One region of the Arthrobacter sp. G.S.26 genome, then DNA from elsewhere that is predicted to be linked to it. Evidence: riboswitches for the same ligand, from Rfam matches in the RefSeq annotation. Region 1 holds a riboswitch; each other region holds the start of a gene.
The links. A riboswitch is a leader RNA that binds a small molecule or an ion and turns the genes downstream of it on or off. The one in region 1 is predicted to bind thiamine pyrophosphate.
Positions count from the first base shown of each region.

Region 2: linked by a shared signal. The riboswitch ahead of thiO (glycine oxidase ThiO) and the one ahead of ACRB8A_RS17770 (ECF transporter S component) in region 1 are both predicted to bind thiamine pyrophosphate.
Region 3: linked by a shared signal. The riboswitch ahead of thiD (bifunctional hydroxymethylpyrimidine kinase/phosphomethylpyrimidine kinase) and the one ahead of ACRB8A_RS17770 (ECF transporter S component) in region 1 are both predicted to bind thiamine pyrophosphate.

Region 1 is NZ_CP193752.1:3,866,954-3,873,550, forward strand. It holds gene ACRB8A_RS17760 (energy-coupling factor transporter transmembrane component T family protein) at 1-347, opposite strand, end outside; gene ACRB8A_RS17765 (ABC transporter ATP-binding protein) at 344-1,891, opposite strand; gene ACRB8A_RS17770 (ECF transporter S component) at 1,891-2,514, opposite strand; TPP riboswitch at 2,583-2,724, opposite strand; gene ACRB8A_RS17775 (heme-degrading domain-containing protein) at 2,797-3,339, shown strand; gene ACRB8A_RS17780 (response regulator transcription factor) at 3,359-4,168, opposite strand; gene ACRB8A_RS17785 (hypothetical protein) at 5,049-6,497, shown strand; gene pelF (GT4 family glycosyltransferase PelF) at 6,574-6,597, shown strand, end outside.
Region 2 is NZ_CP193752.1:2,837,962-2,844,558, reverse strand. It holds gene ACRB8A_RS12985 (DEAD/DEAH box helicase) at 1-1,387, opposite strand, end outside; gene ACRB8A_RS12980 (RNB domain-containing ribonuclease) at 1,674-3,158, opposite strand; gene thiE (thiamine phosphate synthase) at 3,207-3,914, opposite strand; TPP riboswitch at 3,942-4,060, shown strand; gene thiO (glycine oxidase ThiO) at 4,053-5,312, shown strand; gene thiS (sulfur carrier protein ThiS) at 5,309-5,545, shown strand; gene ACRB8A_RS12960 (thiazole synthase) at 5,550-6,368, shown strand; gene ACRB8A_RS12955 (hypothetical protein) at 6,450-6,597, opposite strand, start outside.
Region 3 is NZ_CP193752.1:2,351,610-2,358,206, reverse strand. It holds gene ACRB8A_RS10740 (Rne/Rng family ribonuclease) at 1-1,869, shown strand, start outside; TPP riboswitch at 2,000-2,097, shown strand; gene thiD (bifunctional hydroxymethylpyrimidine kinase/phosphomethylpyrimidine kinase) at 2,087-3,643, shown strand; gene rplU (50S ribosomal protein L21) at 3,907-4,215, shown strand; gene rpmA (50S ribosomal protein L27) at 4,278-4,541, shown strand; gene obgE (GTPase ObgE) at 4,658-6,247, shown strand; gene proB (glutamate 5-kinase) at 6,237-6,597, shown strand, end outside.

The DNA.
Region 1 (6,597 bases):
AGGCCGCGGAGCAGGAATCCGGCGCCGGTTTCCAGCGAACCCTCGCTCATGGTCCAGATCCCGACGTCGATCAGCGTCCTTCCGCTGTCCGCTGCCAGGATGGAGGTACTCCAGCCGCCGACGGCCGCCGCCAGGATCAACGGCCAGCCACGCTGCCACAGCAGCGTCAGCGTGAGCCCCGCCAGGGGGAACAGCAGCAGTTCGCAGGCGAGCGCAACGGACGCGGAAACCCAGTCGATGGACAGCGCCAGAACCAGCGTGACCAGGAAAACGGCGGCAAATTTGCTCAGCGGGTTGGCGCGGGTCAGCACGGCGGTTCCGCCGGAAAGGTTCAGCTCCTGCCTCATGGCGCCACCCGCTCCGGAGCTGACAGTCGCAGCTCGGCCCCGCCCAGGGCGGCGGTGAATTCGGCATCATGCGTCACCGAGACCACAGCGGTGCCGGTGTCCAGGAGTTCGGTGAGGAACGATGCCAGCTCGGCCCAGGTGTTGGCGTCCTGCCCGAACGTGGGCTCGTCCAGGATCAGGACCCTGGGACTCGCGGCCAGGACGGTGGCCACGGAAAGCCGCCGCTTCTCGCCACCCGAGAGCGTGTAGGGATTCGCGCCCACCAAACCGGTCAGCCGCAGCCTTTCCAGCAGCTCATCCACCCGTTCCGCGCCATGGCCCAAGTGCCTGGGACCGAACTGCAGTTCGTCCAGCACCCGGCCGGTGACGAACTGGTGTTCAGGCTCCTGGAACACCGTGCCGATCCGCTCGATCAACTGCTCGGCCTTCCAGCGGTAGGGATCCGGGCCGGCACCCTGGCCCAGCCGTGGCTCCGCCCCGACGGTCCCGGCAACCGGAGCCAGTAATCCGCCCAGCGTCAGGGCGAAGGTGGATTTTCCGGCGCCGTTGGGACCCGTGATGGCCAGCGCCTGCCCGGAAATTACCTGCGCGTCGATTCCTTCCTGGACGGGAACCGGCGGAATTTTGCGGAACCTGCTGCGGCGGGGCCGTTCACGGGACACCGCCAGATTGTCCGCGGCAAGAAGCAGGTCGCCGTCGGCCGGGGAGCCCGCCGCGCGGGAGCGGGTTGCCGGAACGTATCCCGGGACCCAGACGCCGGCGGCCTTCAGCATGTCCCGGGCGCTTTCCAGCACCAGATCCGGCGGCCCGTCAAGGAGCACGGCCGGGTCCGACGCCGCTCCCGGCTGCAGCACCACGATCCGGTCCACCACGTCTTTCCACACGCCCACGCGGTGCTCCACCACCACCAGCGTGGCTCCCGTTTTGTCCAGGCATCTGGCCACGGCGTCGCGGACCTCCAGGACACCGGCCGGGTCCAGGTTCGCCGTGGGCTCATCCAGCAGGATCAGGCCTGGCCGCATGGCGAGGATTCCCGCCAGCGCCAGGCGCTGCTTCTGCCCGCCTGAAAGGGCCGACGTCGGGTGGTCCAGCGAAAGGTGGGAGAGCCCGACGTCGGCCAACGCCTCGTGCACGCGGGCCCAGATAGTGTCCCGGGGCACCGCGAGGTTTTCGGCGCCGAAGGCAACATCGTCGCCCACCCTGGAGAGGACCACCTGCGTTTCCGGGTCCTGCTGCATCAGGCCGGCGCGGCCGCGCTGGGACCGGGGCGGGGCGCCGTCCACCAGCAGCGAACCGGACTCGTCCGACTCCGCCGCTTCGCCGTCGTCGTCCGCATCCCCCAGCACCCCTGCGAGGGCGTGGAGCAGCGTGGACTTACCGGCTCCGGAGGAGCCCAAAAGGAGGACCCGCTCGCCGGGCCGGATATCCAGGTCAAGGGCGTGGACGGCGGGCCTGGTACGGCCGGCATGGCGCCAGCCCCACCCGCGGGCACTGACCGCTGCGGGCCGGACCGCCGGGCTGCCGTGCTGGGAAGGTGCAGGCATCAGGAGAAGGCAGGCTCCGATGCGGCCTTCCGGGAGGCGAAGGAAGCCAGCACGCCGGTCCTGGCCAGGCCGCGGGTGGCGATCCAGGAGAGGGCGCCGGCGATGACTGCGCCGGAGATGGCGGTGAAGACGATGTAGGCGAGTTTGTCGCCGCCCGAATAGGCAATGTTCCAGCCCCACGGCGCGAACGAATCGTTCAGGCCGCAGAAGAGTCCGGCACCCGCGCCGGCCAGCAGGGAGACAGGAAGGTTGAACTTCCGGTAGACGAAGATGGCGAAAATGATCTCGGCGCCCAGGCCCTGGACGAACCCGGAAAACAGCACCGACGCGCCGTACTGCGAGCCCATAAACAGCTCACCCGTCGCGGCGATGGTTTCGCAGAAAAGTGCGGCACCTGGTTTCCGGATGATCAGCATGCCCAGGACGGCCGGGATCATCCAGCCGCCGGCCAGGAGGCCGGTCAGGGGCGGATAGACGGCGTTCATCGGCGCGGAAACGGCCGCAGCACCCTGGGACCAGGCCCAGAAAATGATGCCGCCGGCAATCGCGATCAGGGCTGCGACGACGATGTCCACGACGCGCCAGGACCTGCTGGTGGTCTTCTTGATTGCTGCAGTGCTCATGGTGGTCCTCCTGGGTAACAGGAGGGGAAAGTGGACACGGGTGGCGGTTGCTGCCGCCATTTTCCGCGCACTTCGAGAACTCGACTCCCTTGCGCCGGTACTAACCGGATCAGGTTCGAGGGTCTGCGGCTGTCCGCACTCTCAGCGCCCACCTGCGGATCCTGGCAAATGCCAGTGATGCCCGACGGCTGCGCTCCCCTGTCGTTGAATGTTTCAGTGGTTGGTTAAAGCTGCCCTGTTGGGCCTGCCCAGTTTACACCTGGGCGGGGTAGATTGTGGGCCATGACCGCCAATTCACCGCTTGTGACCGACTTCGATCCGGACTCCGCCGATGCCCAGCCTGAGGGTTCGCTGGACGCCTTCATTGCCAGGATCGAAGCCGAGACCAGGGAACTGCAGTTTCCCGGCTTTTCGCTGGATGACGCCCTGAACCTCGGGTTGCTGTTGGTGGAGCTGGGAAAGGAGCGGAGCCTGCCCATTGCCATTGATATTTCCAGGAGTGAGCAGGTGCTCTTCCACGTGGCGCTTCCCGGCGCCACTCCGGACAACGAGCAGTGGATCCGGGCGAAGAAGGCCACAGCGGCCCGCTACGAGGTGCCGTCCCTGCTGGTCGGCCTTCGGGGCCGGCGGAACGGCGGCCGGATCGAGGACAACGCCTGGTTCGACCAGTCCCGCTACGCAGCCCACGGCGGGTCTTTCCCCTTGTACGTGGCCGGCGTCGGGTCCGTCGCCACTGTCACGGTATCCGGCCTCCCGCAGGTCCAGGACCACAACCTGGTGGTCGAAGCCCTGCGCGAAATCCTCACCCCGGCCCAGGGCAGCTGAAAAGCAGCGGGTTCAGCATTCAGTCCTGTTGCCTGCCCTGCCGGCGCGGCACCGGCGGCGTGAGGCGGTAGCCCACACCGTGCACCGTCTCCACCCACCGCGGCTTCCTGGGGTTTTCCCCGAGACGTTTACGGAGGTTGCTGACGTGGACCTCCACCGCGCGTTCCTCCGTGGCGCCCACAAAGGAGCCGTCGTAGCTGTCATGTCGAAGGTAGCGCACCAGGTCGGCCTTCGCCTGGATGGTCCGCCGTTTTTTCATCAGCACCAGGAGGATGTCGAACTGGCTCCGCGTCAGGGCGACGGGTACGCCGTCCACGGCAGCCTGCCGGGTTCCCTCGTGCAAAGCCAGGCCCTTGTGGACGTAGTCGAAACTGTCATACGTCGCCTCCCGCGTGAAAGTCCCGTCACCGGAACCCGCAGCGGCGTCCCCTTGGCTGCTGCCCGCCCCACCCGGGCTGGAGGCCCGCGGCCTGCGGAGCATCGCCTTGATGCGGGCCCGAAGTTCCCGGGCACGGAAGGGTTTGACGATGTAATCGTCAGCGCCCGCCTCAAAGCCAAGCAACGCATCCGCCTCGTCTGCACGCCCACTGATGATCACCACGTAAGCGTCACTGAAGGTCCTGATGCGCCGGGACGCTTCAAGCCCATCAAAGTCCGGCAGGCCGATGTCGAGGGTCACGATGTCAGGGTTGTGCGTCCGTACCTGGTCCAGTCCTTCAGCACCCGATGTCGCCTGGTGCACAGCGAACCCTGCCTGCCGGAAAATCGCAGCAAGCGCAGCCCTTACGTCGTTGTCGTCTTCGATCACTACTGCTACACCGCGCTCCACAACTGCTTCCTTCCATGTAGTAACTGTCCCGGCACGCACAGCCGGTCCGGGCTTTATGCATTACCTGTGGATTCGGCACCGCCAACCCCGCGGATGGCTCAGTGGGAAATTCAGGCAAACACCAGCCTTGGGATCAGGTCCCTTTTTGAGGCGGACTCCAGGGGTATCTTCGATGATATTCTCCGTCAATTTCCAGGCCCGGCAGGGTGCCGGCATTTGAGACGGACAAAAGCTTACGGCGTGCGATCCGCATCACATTACCCAGGGTTGTGAATGGGGTCGACGATAATGCGCGTCGGCCGTTTGTGAACAGCGTCACGGCGCGGCAAAACAGCAGGCCATCAGCTACTGACGTGGGCGAACAGGTCCTCAGCAACGGGCCTTGGATAATACTGAGGAATTCCTGAGAATCTTTTCGAGCATTGATCAGATCTTGATCTTTCTCAAAGTAGTTTCTGAGGAGTGGTTGATTGAATGTTTCTTGTTGCCTGAACCGGACGCAATGGTTTACCAGCGGAGGCCGCTGGGTTGGGTCATTCCAGCGGCGCTGCCAAGAAACCAAGTAGTGCATTGGAAAAAAATAGAGTACTGCCTACTCGGGTTTTTCCGTGAAGTTTTGCGTGGAATTAGATTTGTAGATTTCCGGCCTTCCAAGTGGGGCCGGTACCAGCCGGAGTCGGCGGCGGAAGCCTGCCTCTGAGACCGGGCCGGCCCCCCAGTCCGCCGTCGACTCCCCTTCTCCTGCACAACCGACCCAACACCAACATGAGTGCCCATCGCGCCTGCCGCGCCTCAATCGCTGACGAGAGAGACCGGTGGGCTTTTCCATGCCCGCAGCTCGAGGGCAGGGGCTTGATCCAGAGGAAAGAACCAGATCATCTTGAAGTCCTTATTTCACGATTCCTACACCCGCCAGATGTCGTTGATCGTTGTGGTGGGACTGGCGCTGTCCGCACTTGTGCCCGCAACCGTGCAGCTTTTTCCCGGCTCCGCCGGTTTTCCCGTTCTTGCCGCAGCAGCGGTCCCGTTCCTGCTGGCTCTCGCCCTGATCATCAAGCCAGGCATTGCCGGTCCCAACAGCGGGGCAGTTGCCTCGACTGAAAGGTTGGGCTCTGCGCTCCTGCTGTACCTTTCACCCGTTCTTTTGCTCAACGTTGTCTACCCGTTGGTCAGCCCCACAATGGCTGCCGTTGACGTGGATGGGGTGCCCCTGACGCTCGTGGTGCTGGCATCCTCCATCACCGTGCCCTGGATGGCCCAGGCGGCATGCCTTCCCATCTACCGGGTCCTCGGCGATCTGATGGCCGAGCGGAACCTCGAAGCCATCACCCGGAAATTCTGCCGTTACTGGCCCATGATGTTCGTCCAGTCACTGCCGCTGGTTGCCGTATTCGCCGTTCCCATGTGGTTGGCCTCAGGGTGGTCCGCCACCGTGATGCTCGACTATGTGGTGCTCTGCGTCCTGCACCTTCTCTTTGTGCAGTCCCTGGTACTGGCCAACGTGGCAAACCGCCGGGGCCTGTGGGCAGCGGCGTGGTCCGGTTACGCCGCCGCGCTTTTTATCGCCCCCACAGTGTGGTGGCTTCCGCCCCTGGTGGGCACGGCAACGCAGCTCCTGGCCATGCGCTCCGGCCTGCGGCAGTTGGGATTTACCCAGCGGCTCGGCACGCGGGTGTTCGGCCTCGACCTTGTCCGCGGACTCCTCATGGGAGCCGTGCTTTGGGCTGACAAGTTTGCACTCTTCCTGGTCACCAAAGGCGACTTCAACGTCGTCGCCGTGTTCGCAGCGATGCTGCCCGCTGTCGTTGCCTACAACTACTACTTTGTCCACCTTGCGCCTGGCGTGGACAGTGCCCTCAACGGCCTGCACCGGGACATTGAAGCGGCTCCCATCAGCGCTTTGAAGGGGAGCTCGCGCCGGTTGAGCCGTGTCGTTGACCGCTCCGTGTTGCTCACGGGCGCCATCGCAGCGCTGCTGGCACTTTCAGTGTCCCTGGTGATGTCCGGGGTTGATCCGCAGCAGTCCCTGCTGGCGGTGGCCGCCACCCTGGCTTCCTGGGCCTTTATGGTCCTGACACTGCTCAGCTACGAACTGGACTTCATCGGCGAGAAGACCACCCCCCAGATCATTGGAGCCGTCCACCTGGCGGTCTGCGTCCTTGCCTTCGCCGCCGGCGGACTGCTGGGCCCACTCACCGGTGCGGCCGGCGGCTACCTGCTGTTGGGCGCTGTGGACTTTGTCCTCATCGGCATCGCCTGGACGCTCTACAAGCGTCACTGGAGCCAACCGGAATACACGCTTTTCTGGCGCCACGCCACTACCTGGTAACCAGCCCATCACCCGGCAAGGACCCGTTTTACCCAGCAACGCCACGACTGACTTCCAAAATGCTAAGGGGAACACCATGTACTCGATCGCGAGAAGCGGC
Region 2 (6,597 bases), 1.0 Mb from region 1:
TCTTCTTGCCGGTCTCGCCCAGGTCTTCGAGGACCTCGGCATCCACACCGGCCAGAGTGCGCTTGTCGCGGGGCAGCCGGCCCTTGGTGCCTTCGGGGATGTCCAGGTCCTCGTACAGGTGCGGGGAGGAGGAGTAGGTTTCGATCGGTTCGGGAACGCTCAGGCCCAGTGCCTTGTTGATCAGGCCCCAGCGGGGCATGTCGTCCCAGTCCACAAATGTCACGGCGGTGCCCTTGTTGCCGGCGCGGCCGGTGCGGCCCACACGGTGCAGGTAGATCTTTTCGTCCTCGACGCACTGGTAGTTGATCACGTGCGTGACATCGTCAACATCGATGCCGCGGGCAGCGACATCGGTGGCCACCAGGACGTCCACCTTGTTATTGCGGAACGCACGGAGCGCCTGTTCACGGGCGCCCTGGCCCAGGTCGCCGTGGATGGCTGCAGCGGCAAAGCCGCGGTCCACAAGTTCCTCGGAAACCTTGGCGGCGGTGCGCTTCGTTTTGGTGAAGATGATGGTCCGGCCGCGGCCACGGGACTGCAGGATGCGGGCCACCACCTCGATCTTGTCCATGGCGTGGGCGCGGTAGATGAGCTGGCGGATGTCGCGCTTGGTCAGGCCCTCATCATCCGGGTCAGCGGCCCGGATGTGGGTGGGCTGGGTCATGTAGCGGCGGGCCATGGCGATGACCGGGCCGGGCATGGTGGCGGAGAACAGCAGCGTCTGGCGGACGGCGGGGGTGCCGGCGATGAGGGTTTCAACGTCCGGCAGGAAGCCGAGGTCCAGCATCTCGTCAGCCTCGTCCAGGATCACGATGCGGACGTTCTTCAGGCTCAGGTGCTTCTGCTTGTAAAGGTCGATCAGGCGGCCGGGGGTGCCCACCACAATCTCGACACCCTTCTGCAGCGCATCCACCTGGGGCTCGTAGGCACGGCCGCCGTAGATGGTGGCGATGCGCGCGTTGCGTTTGCGGGAAGCGGTCTCGAGGTCGCTGGCCACCTGCACGGCGAGCTCGCGCGTGGGCACGATCACCAGGGCCTGCGGGGCGCCGGGGACGGGCAGCTTGTCGAAGCCTGCATCATCGCGGCCCACCACACGCTGGAGCGCGGGAATACCGAAGCCCAGGGTTTTGCCGGTGCCGGTCTTGGCCTGGCCGATGATGTCGTGGCCGGACAGTGCCACCGGCAGGGTCATGGCCTGGATGGGGAAGGGGTGGGTGATCCCGGCGTCGGCCAGGGACTCCACGATGTCGGCGCGGACGTTGTAGTCGGCGAACGACTTTTCTTCGATTTCGTGCGGCTTTTCGTCCGAAATAATGGTTTCTTCGGGCTCGATGGTCTCGGTGCCGGACTCATCGGTCAGAAGCTGGTGCGTGTGCAATTCACTCACAGGGAGTTTCCTTATTCATTTGGGCGAGGGCGCTGCCTGCTCAACGGGCCGGCCTGGGCCGTTCCGGAGCACGCTCGAAGCGCGCAAGCAATTCCAGTGGAAGCCGATCGCGGGCTATCTAAATGCTGGCACTGGTGACCAGCGGGTCAATCTCAAGATCGCGTAGGGGCGGGCTTGTTGGTTTCAAATCAAGGAAATCAACGACCGGGCATCCGTTTCTACTTTTCCAGTCTAACGGCACGGGCCCGGGAACCCGGCTTTGGTGCCCCGCGGCGAACCGTCGGGCTCAGGCCACCAGCTCAAAGTGGACTTTACGGGCGGCGATATCCGAGGAGACCAGCCGGACCCGGACCTTGGTGCCGGACTTCAGCTCTCCGGCGCAGCGGGCGGTCACTGCGGGCTCGGCGATCTGGATGGTGCCTGATCCGCCGTTCCCGTTCTTCCCATTGCCGGCGCCGTTTCCATTGCCGTTGTCCTTGGCCGGCTTCGAACCGGCAATCACTACCGCGTCGAATTCCTGCCCCACATGGTTGACCAGCAGTGCAGCCTCCACGGTGTCCAGGGCCATGCGTTCCATCCGGGATGCCAGCTGGTCGGAGCCGGCCATGACCTCGGGGAGGGAAGGCAGCGCCTCCCGCGCCCAGCCGGGGACGTCCCGGCCGTTGCTCAGGGCCTCGCAGATCACCAGCACAAAACGGTCCACCAGGCGGCGCAGGGGAGCAGTGGTGTGGGCGTACGCGGCGCCGATGGCGGACTGGACAACGTTCTCCGGCACGGTCCCGTCAAAGGCTGTATATGCAGCACCACGGAACAGCATGCCCGCCGAATGCAGGATGGCCAGTTGGCGGGGTTCGGCCGCGTCCAGGGTGCGCAGGTACTCGCCGTAACTGGCGGCCCCGTCCCATGGTTTCCCGAGGGCCTCGGTCTGCAGCCGGAAGTGGTGCAGCGACCGCTCGTCGGGGGCCGGCATGGTGCGCAGGATTCCCACCTTTCCGGCCAGCATCAGCTGCGCCGCGGCCATCCCGGTCATCAGCGAGATCTGCGCGTTCCAGTCCTCCACGGGCAGTTGCGGTGCGGCGGCAATCCGGTAGCCGCCGTCGGGCAGCTGGACAATCTCCTGCTCGGGCATGTTCAGGCTGGCGCCGCCGCGGAGCCGCTCCAGCTCCACCCGTTTTAGCCCCACTTCCTTGAGCAGCTCCAGCACCGGGCCCGCTGTGCCGGCATCCAGGTCCGCCTGCGCGCCCCTATAGCTGAGTTTCTCCCGGCTGCGGACCCGTGCACGCCGTACGGTCACGGACGTGACCCCTGCGCGGGCGTCCAGCCGGAAGTCCCAGACAAACGCCGGGCACTCCTGGTCCGGCAGCAGGCTGCCGACCGCTTCACTGATCACCTCGGGGTGCAGCGGGATCCGCCCGTTGGGGGCGTAAAATGTCTGGCCGCGGCGCCAGGTCTCGGCGTCCAGGGGCCCGCCGGGGGCGACGAAAGCGGGCACATCGGCGATGGCATACAGCACGTGGTACCCGTCGCCGTCGCGCTCCATAAAGACCGCCTGGTCCAGGTCAGTGGAGGACGCCGGGTCAATGGTGACGAATTCAATGCCGGTCAGGTCCTCGCCCGGCAGCTGCAGGGCCGCCACGGCGGCCTCGGCATCGTGGACGGCATCAGCCGGATATTTGCCGGGCAGCTCCAGCTCGACCCGAAGCTCACTGAGGGCGGCTTCGAGCGCGTTGTTGTGGTCGTGGACCTGGGGTGCAAGCCGGTGATGTGGCACGTTGCCCAGCGTAGCCCGGTTTTTTCCGAACGGGCAGGGACGCTGCCGCTACGCGTCTGCGGATTCCAACGCGCTGCGCAGGGAAGCCGCGGCTGCTGCGGGATTCGGGGCATCGGTGATGGCGCGGACCACCACCACCCGGCGGGCCCCAGCGGCCACCAGCTCACCGATGTTGCCGTCATCCACGCCGCCGATCGCGAACCAGGGAACGTCGTCGCCGGCTGCGGCCGCGGCGTAGCGCACCAAGTCGAGTCCGACGGCGGCCCGGCCGGGTTTGGTGGGCGTGGCCCAGACGGGCCCCACGCAGAAGTAGTCCAGCGCCGCAGGTCCCGCGGCTGCCGTGAGGGCCGCGTCCACCTGGTCCGGGGTGTGGCTGGACAAGCCGATGGCGGCGTTGCCGTTGAGCAGGGTGCGGGCGGCGGGCAGCGGCAGGTCCTTCTGGCCGATGTGGAAAACCGGGGCGCCGGACAGCACTGCGACGTCGGCCCTGTCGTTGACAGCCCAGAGCCGGCCATGCCGGACTGCGGCTTCCTTCAGCACGGCCAGGAGCTCCAGCTCTTCGGCCGCCTCGATGCTTTTGTCGCGAAGCTGGATGATGTCCACCCCACCGGCAAACGCCGCGTCGACGAACCGGGCAAAGTCGCCGCGGTCCTTCCGGGCATCGGTGCACAGGTACAGCCGTGCTGCGTGGAGCGCGGCCGCGCCGGGAGCGGTGGCCAGGGGATCAGCGGCGGCAGGGGAGTGGGTCACATTCATGGCTGCCAGCCTAGTTCCTCTAGACTGGCCGGGTACTGCGGGAGCCCGCGGCAGCTGTCACAAAGCGCCGGGCTGAGAGGGCGTCAGAGCCGACCGCTTGACCTGATCCGGGTAATGCCGGCGTAGGGAAGGAGACACATGGGCGCCCTGCCTGCTACCCCCGATGACCGCCCGCACGGAGCGTTGGAAGCCGACGTTGCAGTGATTGGCGGCGGCGTGGTTGGCCACAGCATCGCCTGGGAGGCGTACCGCTCCGGCCGGTCCGTGCTCCTGATCGATGACGCGCCGGGCGCCGGTGCCAGCTGGGCCGCCGCCGGAATGCTGGCGCCGGTGAGCGAGCTGCATTACCAGGAAGAGGACCTCCTGGAGCTGATGCTTGCGGCCGCCGCCCTCTGGCCCGGTTTCGCCGCGGATCTCGCCGTCACCGGCGGGGACCCCGGATACCTCACGACGCCGACCCTAGCCGTGGGCGCCGACGCCGCCGACCGCCGGGCGTTGATGGACCTGCGCGCTGTGCAGCAGGCGAACGGTTTGACCGTGGAACCGCTCACCATCCGGGAGGCCCGCCGCCGGGAGCCATTGCTGGGCCCCGCCATCGCCTGCGCCTTCGATACTCCAGCAGACCACCAGGTGGATCCGCGGCTTCTGCTGGCCAGCATGCGGCGTGCGCTCGCCGGCGATCCGTTTGCGGTAGCGGCCAAGGCCAGCGGCTTGCTGTGGGAAGACGGTGCCGTCGCAGGTGTGCAGCTCGCCGGTGGCGGGACGGTCCGGGCGGCCGAAACCGTGGTGGCCAACGGGCTGCAGGCGGCAGCACTGGGTGGCCTTCCCCCCGGCCTGAGCCTGCCGTTGCGGCCGGTACACGGCGACATCCTGCGGCTCGCCGTGCCACAGCACCTGCGCCCACTGCTGGGCTCCACAGTCCGCGGTCTGGTCCACGGCGTCCCCGTCTACATCGTGCCGCGGCAGGATGGCACGGTGGTGATCGGCGCCACCCAGCGCGAGGATGCCCTGGCCGGCCCCACCGCGGTCTCCGCGGGTGGGGTGTATCAGCTTCTGCGGGACGCCCAGGCCCTGGTGCCTGCCGTTGCCGAGCTCGAGCTGCTGGAGAGCACCGCCCGGGCACGGCCCGGCACTCCGGACAACGCTCCCCTCCTGGGCCGGGTGCCTGCACCGGACGGCACCGGTGCGGACGCGGGCTTCGGGATGGCCGCGCACGTGCCGGGCCTGATCATTGCCACCGGCTTCTTCCGCCACGGCATCCTCCTGGCCCCCGCAGCCGCAGCCATCTGCCGCGACCTGATGGACGGTCACGCTGATCCCCGTTGGGCACCCTTCAACCCCGCCCGGTTCTCCGGTTTTGCCCCTCACCTTCCCCGCACCATCAAGGAGACAGCATGAACATCACCCTGAACGGAACTCCACATGCGGTGGTGGACAGCGCGTCCATCAGCATGCTGGTCAGCCAGGTCACCGGCCGCGTCCTCGCAGCCAATGGGCAGGCCGCCGACGGCGCACGGCTGGGGGTGGCGGTGGCGCAGAACGCCCAGGTGGTGCCGCGCAGCCAATGGTCCGCCACGGCGCTCGCGGACGGCGACGACGTTGAACTCGTCACGGCAGTCCAGGGCGGTTAGGGCCATGGCCAACACCAACACCGAACTGCTGAACCAGGCCGGTGGCACAGGCCGCGATGACCTGGTCATTGACGGCGTCGCCCTGGCCTCGCGGCTCATTATGGGCACCGGTGGCGCCCCCAGCCTCGACGGGCTCGGAGCCGCCCTGATCGCTTCCGGGACGGCCCTGACCACCGTGGCCATGCGCCGGTACTCCACGGCAGAAACCGGCTCGCTGTTCCAGCTGCTGGTGGACCACGGCATCCGGGTCCTGCCCAACACCGCCGGCTGTTTCACCGCCCGCGACGCCGTCCTGACCGCCGAACTGGCCCGCGAAGCACTGGAGACGGACTGGGTGAAACTCGAAGTCATCGCCGACGAACACACGCTGCTGCCGGACGCCGTGGAACTGGTGGATGCCACGGAACAGCTGGTTAACCGCGGCTTCAAGGTGTTTGCCTACACCAATGATGACCCCGTCCTGGCTTTGCGGCTGGAGAACCTCGGAGCCGCCGCGGTGATGCCGCTGGGCTCACCGATCGGCACCGGCCTGGGCATCCTCAACCCCCACAACATCGAACTGATTGTTTCCCGCGCCTCGGTGCCGGTGGTGCTGGACGCCGGAATCGGGACGGCATCCGATGCTGCCCTGGCCATGGAGCTGGGCTGCGATGCCGTGCTGCTTGCCACGGCCGTGACCCGCGCCCAGAACCCGGTCCTGATGGGGGAGGCCTTCAAACACGCTGTCAAAGCCGGCAGGATGGCCGCAGCGGCCGGCCGGATCCCGCGCCGGGAACATGCGTTGGCTTCCTCAGCCATGGCCGGCCGGGCCGAATTCCTCTAAGCCGGCTGCCGCCGTCGGACGCCCTTAAAGTCCTGTGGCCACCACCTCAACGGGTGGTGGCCACAGGACTTTGGCTTGGCGTCAGCGCCGCAGCACCGCAGTGAGCCTATCGGTGTCCTGCCGGGCCCGGGTAGAGCCCAGGTAAACGGCGGCGGCCACGGCGGCGGCAGCCCCCAGCACGATGGGCAGGACCCACGGCAGCCAGGTCAGGCCGGGACGGTACCCGAAG
Region 3 (6,597 bases), 1.5 Mb from region 1:
CAGCGCCGCATCGAGAACGCCCTCAAGTCCGGCGACACCGTCCTGGTCCAGGTGACCAAGGACCCCGTGGGCCACAAGGGTGCCCGCCTCACCAGCCAGATCTCCCTGCCGGGCCGTTACCTGGTGTACGTGCCCGGCGGTTCCATGACCGGTATCTCCCGCAAGCTGCCCGACGTCGAACGCAACCGCCTCAAGCGGATCCTTAAGGACCGACTGCCGGAGCACGCCGGTGTCATCGTCCGCACCGCAGCCGAAGGTGCCTCCGAGGAGGAGCTGACGCACGACATCAACCGGTTGCGCGCCCAGTGGGAAGGCATCGAAAGCCAGTCCACTTCCACCAAGATCCTCGCCCCGGAACTGCTGTACGGCGAACCGGACCTCACCATCAAGGTGGTCCGCGACGTCTTCAACGAGGACTTCTCCAAGCTGATCGTCTCCGGCGAGGAAGCCTGGGACACCATCGAGGCGTACGTGACCTACGTTGCCCCGGACCTGGTGGGCCGGTTGGAAAAGTGGACCAAGGACCAGGACATCTTCGCTGCCTGGCGCATCGACGAGCAGATCCACAAGGCCCTGGAGCGCAAGGTTTTCCTGCCCTCCGGCGGTTCCCTGGTGATCGACCGCACCGAAGCCATGACCGTGGTGGACGTCAACACCGGCAAGTTCACCGGCAGCGGCGGCAACCTCGAAGAGACCGTCACGAAGAACAACCTGGAAGCTGCCGAGGAAGTGGTCCGCCAGCTCCGGCTCCGTGACATCGGCGGCATCATCGTCATCGACTTCATCGACATGGTCCTGGAATCCAACCGTGACCTGGTGCTGCGCCGCATGGTGGAATGCCTGGGCCGGGACCGGACCAAGCACCAAGTGGCCGAAGTGACCTCGCTGGGCCTGGTCCAGATGACCCGCAAACGCATGGGCACCGGGCTCCTGGAAGTCTTCGGCGAGCAGTGCGAGGCCTGCGCCGGGCGCGGTGTGGTCACCCACGACGACCCGGTGGAGCACCGCCGCGCCACGATTGTGGCAGCCGAGCACCACGTCCAGCGCGCCGACACCCGGCAGGAACACCGTCCCAACGATTTCCGCAGCCCGGAGCCCCGCCCCGAACGCGTTGACAACAACCAGCAGGGCACACGCCCGGAGCGCAAGCGCCGCCGCGGCCGTGGCGGCCAGCAGCCCGAGCTGGCGCCGGCAGCCCCGGTCCAGGCGCACACCGTGCACCCGGAACCCGTGGACCCGGAGCGGCACGCCAAGGCTGAAGCCACCCGGCTGGCCCTGGCGAACATCGCAGCAGCCGCGCACGCCGCGCACCTGCACGACGACGAAATCGCCGCCGCCAGGCAGGTACCCGCCACGCCCGTGGACGCCGGTTCGCACGACGCCGACGCTCCCGCACGCCCCGGGGCGGTGCTGACCTTCGGGGGAGAGGAAGTTGTCCTTCCGTTTGTTGAGCACGCCGGTGACCAGCAGTCGCAGCCGGCGCTCACGCTGGACCGCCTGGCCGAAGCCTTCGCGCACCTCGGCGAACCGCTGACGGCACCTGCAGCTGCTCCCGCAGCGGCAGCACCCGTTGCAGCTGCGCCGGCTGCAGTCCCCGTTGCTGCGCCCGCCGCAGCCCCGGAAAAGGACTACTCGGACCACACGCTGGAGCAGTCAACGCAGCGCCGGCCGCGCCGCAACCGCAGTGCCAGCCGTGCCCAGGGCGCAGCCAACGAAACCTCGGTGCAGCAGCACCAGAGTGCGCCGTCGGCCACCCCTGCGCACACCCATTCCGCTAAGGCACCGGAGCCCGCGGCGGCTGCCGCCGCCAAGGCACCGGCCGCTGCACCCATCATCCTGGGTGTGGGCGTTCCGGCGTCGGAGCTCTAGGGACCAGGGGCACTGCCCCACCTGCATCGGAGGCCGGGAACCGCACATCAGTGCCGGTTCCGGGCCTCCGGCGTTGTCAGCGGGCAGCCGGCGTCACCTTTCCCTGTCCGGTGGCGGAACAGCTAGGCTGGGGACCGACACGGGGTGCCGCGCACAGGGCCGGCTGAGATCCACACCCGTTGAACCTGTCCGGTTAGCACCGGCGAAGGGATGTCTCTTGTCTTCGACCCTTACCGCGTCTGGCGCAGCCACACCTGCTGCTGCCACCACGCCTGCTGCGGACACCTCGGAAGCCATTCGCCGGGTCATTCCCCGGGTGCTCTCCATCGCCGGTTCCGACCCGTCCGGTGGGGCAGGGGTGCAGGCGGACCTTAAAAGCATCGCTGCGCACGGTGGCTATGGAATGGCCGCCATTACGGCCCTCACGGCGCAAAACACCCTGGGGGTGCAGGCTGTCCATATCCCGCCGGCGGACTTCCTGGCCCGGCAGCTTGAAGCTGTCAGCGCGGACATCACCATCGACGCCGTCAAAATCGGCATGCTGGGCGATGCTGACTCCATCCGCACCGTCCGCACCTGGCTCGAGGAAGTGCGGCCCGCCGTTGTGGTCCTTGATCCCGTTATGGTGGCCACCAGCGGCGACAGGCTGCTGCAGGCTCCGGCGGAGACAGCGCTGCGGGAACTGCTGCCGCTGGCGCACCTGATCACCCCCAACCTGGCCGAACTTGCTGTCCTGGTGGACGGCGACGTCCAACAGACCTGGGCGGGGGCACTGGACCAGGGAAGGCTCCTCGCCCTCGCCACCGGGGCCACCATCCTGGTCAAAGGCGGCCACCTGCAGGGACCGGGCTGCCCTGACGCGCTGGTGAACACGGCGGGCCTGCTTGGCCCCGAGGTGGTGGAAGTGCCGGGCGCGAGGGTGGATACCCGGAACAGCCACGGCACCGGGTGCTCGCTGTCCTCTGCCATGGCCACGGTGCAGGCGCGGCTGGGGGACTGGGAAGCCGCGCTGCGCGAAGTTAAGCCGTGGCTGGCCGGTGCCCTTTCGGCGTCGGACCGGCTGGGTGTCGGCGCCGGCAACGGACCGGTCCACCACTTCCACCACCTCACGGCCGTCCCTGCGCCCGGCCGGTTCGAGGCGCTGCTGTGGAAGGAAGCCGCCGCGGACCTGGCAGCCATCTACGAACTGCCGTTCATCCAGGGCCTGGTCTCCGGCACGCTCCCGGAGCGTGAGTTCGCTTACTACCTCTCCCAGGATGCCCTGTACCTTAACGGCTACTCGCGGGTCCTGGCCCGCGCCAGCGCCTTGGCACCCACCGAAGCCGAACAACTGTTCTGGGCGGGCTCCGCGCAGCAATGCCTTGAGGTCGAGTCGGAGCTGCACCGGACCTGGCTGGCGTCGCGGACCATCCAGCCGGACCTTGGCCCCGTCACCAAGTCCTACGTCGACCACCTGGCCGCGGCCTCGGCGTCGGGCGGTTACGCGGTGCTGGCCGCCGCGGTCCTGCCGTGCTTCTGGCTCTACGCGGAAGTCGGCCGGACGCTCCATGCACAGTTCGTCGCGGCGGGGGAGCCGGCGGGGCACCCCTACGCGGCCTGGCTGCGGACGTACGCCGATGAGGACTTTGCTGCGGCAACCAGGCGGGCGATCGGCATTGTTGATGAAGCCGCCCGCAACTCCTCCGAAGCCGGGCGGGCAGCCATGGTGGGCGCCTTCCGGCACTCCTGCCGGCTTGAAATGGAATTCTTCGACGCGCCGCGGCTGCACTCCTGAACGCGGGCCGGCTCCGGTACCGGTACTATGGTGGGGCACGGTACCGCGCCGGTACATGCCTGTGGTTGCTATCACAGGCGACCCGCCGCTGCCAGCCTCATTTGCAGCCGACGACGGAATTAGCGTATTCTTGATCTTCGGTGCTTACGCCAACACTTGGGTTATGACCCCACGGCGTTGAGGCACAGCGAGAAACCAGCCATTTACGAGTTGGATTCCGCACGCAAATTTAGTAATAAACGTCGAGAGAAGTGAGTTCCCAAGTGGTGTACGCGATTGTCCGCGCAGGCGGCCGGCAAGAGAAGGTTTCCGTTGGAGACTTCGTTACCCTGAACCGCGTCGCCGGTGGAGCTGGCAGCACCATTGAGCTGCCCGCGCTGCTCCTGGTGGATGGTGACAAGATCACCACCGCTGCTGCTGACCTGGCCAAGGTGACCGTAACGGCTGAGATCCTTCAGGACCTCCGTGGTCCGAAGATTGTCATCCAGAAGTTCAAGAACAAGACCGGGTACAAGAAGCGCCAGGGTCACCGTCAGGAACTGACCAAGGTCAAGATCACTGGCATCAAGTAACCACCCGGTTACCGTTTCGGTTTTTCAGCAGATTCCCCAGAATTTAGAGGCAGGCATTTCAGATGGCACATAAAAAGGGCGCGAGCTCCACTCGCAACGGCCGTGATTCAAACGCTCAGTACCTGGGCGTCAAGCGCTTCGGTGGCCAGGTTGTTTCGGCCGGCGAGATCATCGTCCGCCAGCGCGGCACCCACTTCCACCCGGGTGCCGGCGTAGGCCGCGGCGGCGACGACACCTTGTTCGCGCTGACCCCGGGAGCCGTTGAATTCGGCACCCGCCGCGGTCGTCGCGTCGTCAACATCGTTGCTGCTGCAGCTGCAGAGTAACACCAAGTTCTGAAGCGGTGGAGCGGGCCTGATGGTCCGCTCCACTGTTCTTTTAACCGCATTACAATCGTTTTGGCGCCCTTAGGCTGCCAGGAAACAGCACTGAGGAGATCCACGTGGCCAGCTTTGTAGACCGGGTAGTACTGCACGTATCCGGCGGTACCGGCGGCCACGGGTGTGTTTCCGTCCACCGCGAGAAGTTCAAGCCCCTGGGCGGGCCCGACGGCGGCAACGGCGGCGACGGCGGCAACGTCATCCTCCGCGTCGACCACCAGACCACGACGCTGCTGGACTACCACCACGCACCGCACCGGCACGCCACCAACGGTGGACCCGGCATGGGCGACTGGCGCGGCGGCAAGAACGGCGAAACCCTGATCCTCCCGGTTCCCGACGGCACCGTGGTCAAGTCCAAGGACGGCACCGTCCTGGCCGACCTCGTTGGCGAAGGAACCGAATACGTTGCCGCCGCAGGCGGCCTGGGCGGCCTGGGCAACGCAGCCCTGTCCTCCCAGAAACGCCGCGCACCGGGCTTCGCCCTGCTCGGCATTGAAGGCGAATCCAGCGACGTTGTCCTGGAACTGAAATCCATTGCCGATATCGCCTTGGTGGGCTTCCCGTCCGCCGGCAAGTCCAGCCTCATCGCCGCGATGTCAGCCGCCCGGCCCAAGATCGCCGACTACCCGTTCACCACCCTGATCCCCAACCTCGGTGTGGTCCAGGCCGGCGAAGTCCGCTTCACCATCGCCGACGTTCCCGGCCTGATCGAAGGCGCGTCCGAAGGCAAGGGCCTTGGCCACCACTTCCTGCGCCACGTGGAGCGTTGCGCTGCCCTGGTGCACGTCCTGGACTGCGGCACCCTCGAATCGGACCGCGACCCGCTCTCCGACCTCGCCGTCATCGAAGCCGAGCTCGAAAAGTACGCTGTGGACATGAGCTACGCCGGCCAGGACGGCGAAGTTGTGCCCCTGAACCACCGTCCCCGGCTGGTGGCACTGAACAAGGTGGACCTCCCCGACGGCAAGGACATGGCCGAATTCGTCCGCCCCGAGCTGGAATCCCGCGGCTACCGCGTCTTCGAAATCTCCGCCACGAGCCACGAGGGCCTGCGCCAGCTGGGCTTCGCCATGGCCGAGATCGTCAAGGCCGCCCGCGATTCGCTGGCCGCTGCACCGCCCAAGGTGCAGCCGCCCGTGCTCCGCCCCCGGGCCGTCAACGAATCCGGCTTCAAGATCCGCCGGGAAGAAAAGGCCCTCGAGCCGCTGTTCCGCGTCATTGGCGACAAGCCGGTGCGCTGGGTCAAGCAGACCGACTTCACCAACGAAGAAGCCATCGGCTACCTCGCCGACCGGCTGGCCAAGCTGGGTGTCGAAACCGAACTGTTCAAGCAGGGCGCCAAGCCCGGCGACATGGTGGTCATCGGCGAGGACGACGGCGTTGTCTTCGACTGGGAACCCACCATGATGGCCGGCGCGGAACTCCTGGCCTCCCCGCGCGGCACCGACGTCCGCTTCGCCGACATCGGCGACCGCCCCACCCGCGGCCAGAAGCGCGACGAGCAGCAGGAACGCAAGGACGCCAGGGCCGCCACCAGGGCCGAACTCGAGGCCGAGCGCAAGGCCGGTATCTGGACCGAGTCCGTGAGCAGCCGCCGCGTGGCGAAGCCCCTCAAGGAGAGTGGACTGGGCGCAGACGATGACCAGTAGCGCCCTGCCCGGCGCGGCCCTGGACCGAAGTGTCTTCGCCCAGGCCCGCCGGATCGTGGTCAAGGTGGGTTCCTCGTCACTCACCAGCATCAAAGGCGGCATCTCCGAGCAGTCCCTGACGGCCCTCGCTGACGCCCTGGCCGCCAAGCGCAACGCAGGCACCGAGATCATCCTGGTCTCCTCCGGCGCCATCGCGGCGGGCCTGGCGCCCCTTGGCCTGGCCAAACGCCCCCGCGACCTGGCCACCCAGCAGGCCGCGGCAAGTGTAGGCCAGGGCCTGCTGATGGCACGCTACACCCAGGCTTTCGGCGCCCACGGCGTCACTGTCAGCCAGGTGCTGCTGACCGCAG